DNA from 2 places in the Flavobacterium arsenatis genome. Region 2 is predicted to be linked to the other one. Evidence: riboswitches for the same ligand, from Rfam matches in the RefSeq annotation. Region 2 holds a riboswitch; the other holds the start of a gene.
The links. Region 2 has a riboswitch for S-adenosylmethionine ahead of J2X31_RS01680 (homocysteine S-methyltransferase family protein). Riboswitches for the same ligand answer to the same signal wherever they lie in the genome.
Positions count from the first base shown of each region.

Region 1: linked by a shared signal. The riboswitch ahead of J2X31_RS05460 (trans-sulfuration enzyme family protein) and the one ahead of J2X31_RS01680 (homocysteine S-methyltransferase family protein) in region 2 are both predicted to bind S-adenosylmethionine.

Region 1 covers NZ_JAVDVI010000004.1:28,682-33,334, forward strand. The annotation lists gene J2X31_RS05450 (DUF4184 family protein) at 1-274, opposite strand, end outside; gene J2X31_RS05455 (S8 family serine peptidase) at 277-1,899, opposite strand; SAM riboswitch class I at 2,128-2,239, shown strand; gene J2X31_RS05460 (trans-sulfuration enzyme family protein) at 2,387-3,565, shown strand; gene J2X31_RS05465 (homoserine dehydrogenase) at 3,906-4,653, shown strand, end outside.
Region 2 covers NZ_JAVDVI010000001.1:391,908-396,560, reverse strand. The annotation lists gene metK (methionine adenosyltransferase) at 1-1,074, opposite strand, end outside; gene J2X31_RS01685 (hypothetical protein) at 1,924-2,382, shown strand; SAM riboswitch class I at 2,479-2,587, shown strand; gene J2X31_RS01680 (homocysteine S-methyltransferase family protein) at 2,877-3,863, shown strand; gene metH (methionine synthase) at 3,969-4,653, shown strand, end outside.

The DNA of each region.
Region 1 (4,653 bases), on a different contig from region 2:
TAGAAAATCTTGATTTTAAAAATAAAGGTAAATTATCAATAAAACTCTTCTTCACAAAATTATGAAATGCGAACGACGCCAAGATTCCAAGAGGTAAGTCAAACCAAAAAACACCTTCTAAAGTGTGGCTATAATTGCTCTGTAGTTTCATTCTTAAAAAGTACTCAAAATCAGGAATCATACTTCCAACCACAAGTCCGGTTAAAGAGAAAAATCGTTTAGGCAAAAGAGCCAAAGGCAAAACAATTGCCGGATGAGAAAATGTAAACGGCATCTTTATTTCTTTATTAATTTCCCTTTCTGTGAAACATCCCCAGAAACTATTTCATAAAAATAAATTCCAGAAGCAAGATCTTCCAAAGATAAATGAGATAGATTAGCGTTCATTTTTTCCAATAAAACCCTTTGTCCTAAACTATTGTAAATACTGATTTCTCCAGTTTTAAAGCCTTTTGAAAAACTCAAATTCAATACATTTTCAACAGGATTTGGATACACAATAAATTTATTTTCAACAAATGAATTCGCTCCTAAAGCATTCTGAATAATCAAATCAAAATCGGGAATTCCATACCCAAATTGAGCATTCGGAGTAGCATATAAATTTGCAGATTCTTTTATCAACTGTATGATTTCTGCATTGGTTTTATCAGGCAAAGCTTGCCATAAACAAGCCACCAATCCTGCAGTAATGGGACCTGAAAACGAAGTCCCATCGGATGTTACAATCTCTCCAATGGCATTCGAAACAACAGCATTTTTACCTTGTGCCATCACATCCGGTTTGACCCTTCCGTCAAAAGAAGGCCCGATGGAACTGAAAGTCGCATAGCTTTCATCAGGCATAACGGCTCCAACGGCTAAAGTATGTTCTGCATCAGCTGGAACTGCAATATGAGGATTCTCGGTAGTTCCTGAATTTCCACCCGAAGTAACACAAATCATCCCACGGGAAAAGGCAACTTCTGAACCTCTTGAAATAAACGAAGTTGTGCCATTTATATCTTCATAAGTATAGCTGTAATCAGGATTATCATAGCCAAAATAACCCAACGAAGTATTGATGATATCCACACCCAAACTATCCGCCATTTCAGCCGCTTCAACCCAAAAAGATTCTTCAACTGGATTTTCTCCATTGATATCTTCCGTTACAAAAAGACAATAATGAGCATCAGGAGCCGTTCCAACAAGTTGATTTTCTACAAAACCTCCCATTGTGGAAAGTACCATCGTTCCGTGAGATCCACCACCATAAAAATTGGTGCTTGAATTTACAAAATCATAACCTCCTAAAATCAGATTATTCTCCTGCATTCTTTGAAATGGACTCGTCACATCAACACCCACAAAACCAGTATCCATAACTGCAATTATCTTTCCAGTTCCTGTAAAGTCCTGTTCGTGAAGCAGATGTCCGTTGAGCATTTCAATCTGAATGTTTGAATTTCCGTAACCAAAAGTCACTAAAGCTTCGAGGTTTTTATTAACATTACTTGCTCGTTGCTGATTGGCATTTCGCTCTAAATTTCCATTATTGAGGCTTTTATTTGCAAAATCCACATGATCTACGAATTCTAAATTTTCAAGGTTTTGTATGTCCAAAATTGTTCCGCGAATGTGCAAGGCATTCAGCCATTTTGATTTCGCCATTACGGTAATTCCAACTGAATTTGTAATTTGTTCGATGTATGAAATGGCAATTGGTACATCTTTTTCATCCAATGGAATATTTTGCAAATTCCTCCTATCCAAAGCTCTTTGCGAGAGCATTTCCAATGGATTTTCAAGGTAAAAAGCTGTATCTGGCTTATCGTTAAAATATACCCAGGCATCTTCAATTTGGGCAAATGAAAAAGCAGTGATTTGAAGAAAAAAAAGTAGTAAATATTTTTTCATAGGATTTTTTGAACGACTCAATAAGTTTCAAATTTACGAATTGTTATTGATATTTTTAGGATGTTTTAATAACAGTATCAACCTCGAAATAAAAAATTAATTGTAAATAAACCAATCAAATACATATTTAAAACACTTAAATTCAATGATTTAAAAAATAATTCAAAATTTATTTGGATTTATAAATTTTTATGCTCTAAATTTGCACTCAAGTTCTTTAAAAAATTATTCTTATCCAGAAAGACCGAGGGAATTGACCCGATGACGTCTTAGCAACCTGATCACTTTTGTGTTTAAGGTGCTACCTTCAACCCTTGCCAATGGCGGGGAAAGATAAGCTTAGAAATTGTTTATAATACCTCAAAATATTATATGCTCTTCTGACTTATCGGAAGAGCATTTTTTGTTTATGCTCCTCTGATATCTGGTTTTGAATGTTTTTTTTAATCAACAAAAAAAATATTTACAAACATTAAAAATTTTAAAGATGCAAGAGCAAACACAAATCCTAAACTACATTCCAGTAGACGAATTAACCGGTTCAATCTCGGTGCCGATTTACCAAACTTCAACTTTCGTACAAGAAGAACCTGGCGTTCACAAAGGTTTCGATTACGCAAGAAGCAACAATCCGACGAGAAAGGTCTTGGAAGATTTGGCTGCCAAATTAGAAAACGGAACAAATGGTTATGCCTTTTCAAGCGGTTTGGCTGCCATCGATGCAGTTGTGAAATTGTTGAAAACTGGAGACGAAATTATTGCAGTTGATGACATTTATGGTGGAGCTTTCCGCTTATTCACGCACATTTATGAGAAATTCGGAATCAGTATTAAATATGTTGACGCGACAGATGCCCAAAATGTTGCCAATGCCATTTCAGACAAGACGGCTTTGATTTGGATTGAATCGCCAACCAACCCAACCTTGAAGATTGCCGATTTGAGAGCGATTGGAAAAATTGCAAAAGAACACAATGTTTTATTTTGTGTTGACAATACTTTTGCTTCGCCAATTGCCCAAAAACCAATTGAATATGGAGCGGATTTAATTGTTCACAGTGCTACAAAATACATTTCTGGACATAGCGATTTGATTGCCGGCTTGGTTATTACCGCTACGGAAGAATTGGGTGCTAAAATCAAATTTATACAAAATGCTTCGGGTGCCATACTTGGGCCATTCGACAGCTGGTTGGTGATCCGAGGAATTGAAACTTTGAGTTTGAGAATCAAGCAACATGCTGAAAATGCACAGAAAGTGGCTGAATTCTTGACAACTGAAAAACTAATCAAAAACGTTTTTTATCCTGGTTTGAAAACACATCAGAACCACGAAATTGCAAAAAGCCAACAGAAATATTTTGGTGGTGTTGTCACTTTCGATTTGGTGATTGATGATAAGGAATTGGCTTCGAGAATTGTTTCGGGAACAAAATTATTCAAACTCGCAGAAAGTTTGGGTGGCGTGAAAAGCTTGTGTTGTTTGCCTTGCGAAATGACGCATAAATCGATTCCGGTTGAAAAAAGATACCAGTCTGGTGTTACCGATAGCTTGATCCGTCTTTCTGTTGGTTTGGAAGATGCTGATGATTTGATTGCCGATTTGAAACAGGCGATTGAAAATGCGGTTAAAGTGAATGTAGAAACTGCTTCGTCGTTGAACTAAACGAATTTCCTGCAAGGTTTTCAAAACCTTGTAGGTATAATCTAAAAAAGCTTTGCGAAAAAAAGACCTACAAGGTTTTGAAAACCTTGCAGGAGAACAGCAACAGTTTGTCAAAAAGTTTAAAAAATACCTAAAGATTTCATCTAGCCCCGATTGTAGCTACTATCCTTTTTGTTCCGGGGTTCGGAACAAAAAGATAGTAGTGGAAAGCGGGAAAATGGATTGAGAAGATGCCTTGGGTTTTGCTCCAAAAAAAATATAACACGAATTGCACAAATTAGCACAAATTTTTGTTCGTGAAAATTAGTGTGATTCGTGTTGAATAAAAAAATAAAAGAAAATGTCAAGAAAAAAATTAAATATAGGTTTGTTCGGGTTTGGATGTGTAGGTTTTGGATTGTATGAGGTGTTGCAAAAAACGCCTGGTTTGAAGGCCAACATTAAGAATATTTGTGTCAAGGATAAGGATAAGAAGCGTGAAATTGGCGCTGAAAATTTTACGTTCAACAAGGAAGATATTTTTAATGATCCCGAAATAAATGTGATTGTGGAGCTGATTGATGATGCTGAAGCGGCTTATGAAATTGTGACGCGTGCTTTGAAAAGCGGAAAAGCGGTGGTTTCGGCCAACAAGAAAATGATTGCGGAACATTTTGAGGAATTGCTTGAATTGCAACGTGAATATCAGGTTCCGTTGTTGTATGAAGCGGCTTGTTGTGCCAGTATTCCCATCATCAGAAATCTTGAGGAATATTATGACAATGACCTTTTGGAATCGATTCAGGGGATTGTGAATGGGTCGACAAATTATATTTTGACGAAGACATTTAAGGATAATTTGTCGTATGAAGAGGCATTGAAAGAGGCTCAGGATAAAGGTTTTGCCGAAAGTAATCCGATTTTGGACACAGGTGGTTTTGATGCGAAATATAAATTGCTGATTTTGTTGGCACATTCTTTCGGATACATTGCAAAACCTGATGATTTACTGAATATTGGCATCAACTCAATTGGTGGTTTGGAGTTAAAATATGCCCGTGAAAAAGGATTGAAAATTAAATTGGTGGCACAGGCTTTCAAGAATGCAG
Region 2 (4,653 bases):
TTTCAAACGTTGTTCTATAAAATAAGGTCTCATATCAAAAATAGCTTCCACTTTTTTGCTGATTTCTCCATCGGTTAAATTTACCTTTGAAGTTCCATAAGTCACAACGTTGATCGAAGTTGGTTTTGCAACACCAATTGCATACGAAACCTGAACCAAAACCTCGTCACACAATCCTGCAGCAACTAAATTTTTAGCGATGTGACGTGTAGCATAAGCAGCACTTCTGTCAACCTTACTTGGATCTTTTCCAGAAAAAGCACCACCACCGTGAGCTCCTTTTCCACCGTAAGTATCAACGATGATTTTTCTTCCTGTCAAACCTGTATCTCCGTGTGGTCCACCGATTACAAATTTCCCAGTAGGGTTGATGTGATAGGTAATTTGGTCGTTGAATAAATGAGCATATTGAGGGTATTTTGCCTTCACTCTAGGAATCAAGATAGAAACCAAATCCGATTTTATTTTAGCCAACATTGTTGCTTCTTCGTCAAAATCATCGTGTTGGGTAGAAATTACAATAGCGTCAATTCTTTGCGGTTTATTATCGTCAGAATATTCTAAAGTTACTTGAGATTTTGCATCAGGACGTAGATAGGTTATTTCAGAATTTTCTCTTCTCAAATTAGCTAATTCCTTCAATAAAGCGTGCGATAAATCTAAAGCCAAAGGCATATAGTTTTCCGTTTCATTCGTTGCATAACCAAACATCATTCCTTGATCTCCAGCACCTTGCTCTTCTTTACTTGCACGATCGACACCTTGATTAATATCGGCAGATTGCTCGTGAATAGCAGAAAGAATTCCACAAGAATTAGCTTCAAACATATATTCGCTTTTTGTGTAGCCAATTTTTCGAATTACTTCTCTTGCAATATGTTGAACGTCAAGATAAGTGTTCGATTTTACTTCACCAGCAAGAATTACTTGTCCGGTTGTAACCAAAGTTTCACAAGCCACTTTCGATTCGGCATCAAAAGCCAAAAAATTATCAATTAATGCATCTGAGATTTGATCTGCAATTTTATCAGGATGTCCTTCGCTAACAGATTCTGACGTAAATAAATAAGCCATAAAATAAATTTAAATTAAGCAGAAGAAAAATAATTGCAAGGAAAAACTAAAGGAGAGTGGTTCTGCTTTAGCATTTTTTTTATTCCAGAGATTTTAGCTGGAATAAGAGGTTGCAATCAGTTCAAATTTTTCCTCTTGATTTCGTTTGCAAATGTATGAAACCATTTTGAATTGCAAATTAATCTTAACCTTTTTTTGAAAACTTGTGATTTTACAAGCTAGTTTTCAAAAATCTAAATACGTAGTATTTAAATAGATGTACCAAACCTTTAAATGTTAAAGTTTTAATTTACGTTTGGTCAATTCAAAAATAGTTCAGAAGTTTGCTTCATCAAAAAATAAAAAAAAATGAATTTAACTATTTGCATTTGTCGTCATATGATGTGGAAAATTTCCGCAGAGGACAGTATTGCATAATTTTAAATTTTTTAAAATATACCAATCAAACCTCTGCAAATCGCAGGGGTTTTTTTATTACCAATTTCAAGAATAAAAAATAATTAATAGTAATAAGAAATAAAAAAATGAATTCAATCACCCATACAATGTTCCGTTGTTGTTCAATTTGGATGCACCGCATTCATCATCATTGCTATTGCCAAAAGTGAAAGATCTGATCTTTGTTATAGTTCAACTATAAGCCCTTTTGGTAAGCCATCCAAAAGGGCTTTTTTTATAACCGTAATCAAAGCTATTCAAAAATAAAAGTTGTTTTTTGTTTGTTTGTTAGAAACTGTCTTTGGCTTTTGACATTGGTCAGAGGCAGTTTTTTTAAACAAAACCCAAAACCCAAAACCCAAAACCCAATACCCAAAAACCAAAACCCAAAACCTTTAAACCCATTCCTCTATGTCAGCTATCAAAATAAACCTCATACTCTTCGGAATAGGAAAAGTAGGAAGTGCCTTAATCAATCAAGTTATCGAGCAACAAAAAACGTTACTCGAAGAAAAAAACATCGAACTCGTTTTTGCCATCATCACCAATTCAACCCTTGCTTTTTTCGAAAGAGAAGACCAAAAAAACAGATGGGATGCCGATTTCACAAAATCACCGGCACCTTTCAGCATCCAGAACATAATCGATTATGCAAAGCAAGAAGAACTCGAAAATCTCATCGCCATCGATGCAACTGCAAGTCCCGAAATCATAAAGTCATACAATTTGCTTCTCGAAAACAATTTCGACATTCTTTCCGTTAACAGCAACATTCCCAGTCCGGAACCCGAAGCTACTCCAGAGAATTTGCTCAATCTCATACTTCAAATCGCAGAAAATTATTCCGCACAGAAACGCCAAATCGCCTAAAACTTGAACCTACAACGTTGTAGGTTTATTTTTTTTTAAACCAGTTGCAAATCACAAATCTATTGCATTACTTTGCACTGTTCATAAACATATTGATTGTTATCACGAAAGGCGGAGGGATTAGACCCAGTGAAGCCTTAGCAACCCTACTCTCGTAGAAGGTGCTACATTCTATCTCGTTATCCATAACGAGAACAGATAACTCGGAGAAATTCTCTCAACCTTTCCTTGATAACATAAATAGTATAAATCCTAATTGTCATTTCGACTTTTAGGAGAAATCTGAAGCAAATCGCTTGCGAATTGGAGCAATCCATATTCCTGCTGGATGCAATATCTTTTGTTCTGAACCCCAGAACAAAAGGATATTTGCAACCATCAGGGCTATTTAGGAAACCATTTTTGCAAAATAATCTTTTTTCACAAAAAAGACAAAATTATCAGATTAGATAAGTATAAACTTAGAGCCTTAGTGCCTTTGTGGCAAAAAAACTATGTCAAAAATAAACCAAGCAATAAAAGAAAGAATCCTTGTCCTCGATGGAGCAATGGGAACAATGTTGCAACGCTACAATTTCTCCGAAGAAGATTTCCGAGGCGAACGTTTCAAGGATTTTCCACATCCCTTAAAAGGAAACAACGATTTACTTTCCATCACACAACCCGAAGCCGTAAAAGAAGTACACCGAAAATACTTCCAAGCCGGAGCCGATATTGTAGAAACCAATACATTTTCCGGAACCACAATCGGAATGGCCGATTATCATCTCGAAGATTTGGTTTATGAACTCAACTACGAATCCGCCAAAATAGCCCGCCAAGTCGCCGATGAATTCACCGACAAGCCCCGTTTCGTTGCAGGTTCAATCGGACCAACGAACAGGACCGCTTCAATGTCGCCAGATGTAAACGATCCAGGATATCGTGCCGTAACTTTTGATGATTTGCGAATAGCCTACAAACAGCAAGTAGAAGCATTGATTGATGGCGGAAGCGATGTCTTATTGGTAGAAACCATCTTTGACACCTTAAATGCAAAAGCCGCACTTTTCGCCATAGAAGAAGTTAAGGAAGAACGAAACCTTGATATTCCAGTCATGGTTTCAGGAACAATCACCGATGCTTCAGGCCGAACGCTTTCAGGTCAAACTGTAGAAGCTTTCTTGATTTCCATCCAACATATAGATTTATTAAGTATTGGTTTCAATTGTGCTCTTGGAGCCGATCAATTAAAGCCTTATTTGAAAAGATTGGCACACAATACACAACTCAATATTTCGGCACATCCAAATGCAGGATTGCCAAACGCTTTCGGTCAATACGATCAAACACCAGAAGAAATGCAAGCATTAATCAAGGAATATTTGCAGGATAATCTAATCAATATAATAGGAGGCTGTTGCGGAACAACCCCAGAGCATATAAAGTTAATTGCTGAAGTTGCTTCTCAATTCAAGCCAAGAAAGTTTGAACTTGCATAGAAGTTTTCCTGCAAGGTTTTCAAAACCTTGTAGGTATTTAGAATAATCGTATAAATCAATAAACCTACAAGGTTTTGAAAACCTTGCAGGATTAGAAAAATATAAATGTCAAGAACAAACAAAATAAATTTACAACTTTCAGGTCTCGAACCGCTTTTCATTACCGAAGAATCTATTTTCGTGAATGTAGGCGAACGTACCAATGTAACAGGTTCGCGTAAATTTCTCCGATTAATAAAAGAAGAAAAATACAACGAAGCACTTTCCGTTGCAAGAGAACAAGTAGAAGGTGGGGCACAAATCATCGACGTCAATATGGACGAAGGGATGTTGGATGGCGTTTATGCCATGACCAAATTCCTAAACCTGATTGCAGCCGAACCCGATATTGCTCGAGTTCCCGTAATGATTGACAGTTCCAAATGGGAAATCATCGAAGCCGGACTGAAAGTCGTGCAAGGTAAAGCCGTTGTAAATTCCATTTCCCTTAAAGAAGGAAAAGAAACCTTCATCCATCATGCCAAATTAATCAAACGATACGGTGCCGCGGTTATCGTAATGGCTTTTGACGAAGACGGTCAAGCCGATACCTACGAAAGACGAATCGAAATCTGCAAAAGGAGTTATGATATACTCGTAAACGAAGTTCATTTTCCGGCTCAAGATATTATTTTTGATCCGAATATCTTTCCTGTTGCAACTGGAATGGACGAACATAAATTAAACGCACTTGATTTTTTCAGGGCCACAAAATGGATACGAGAAAATCTTCCGTATGCCAATATTTCGG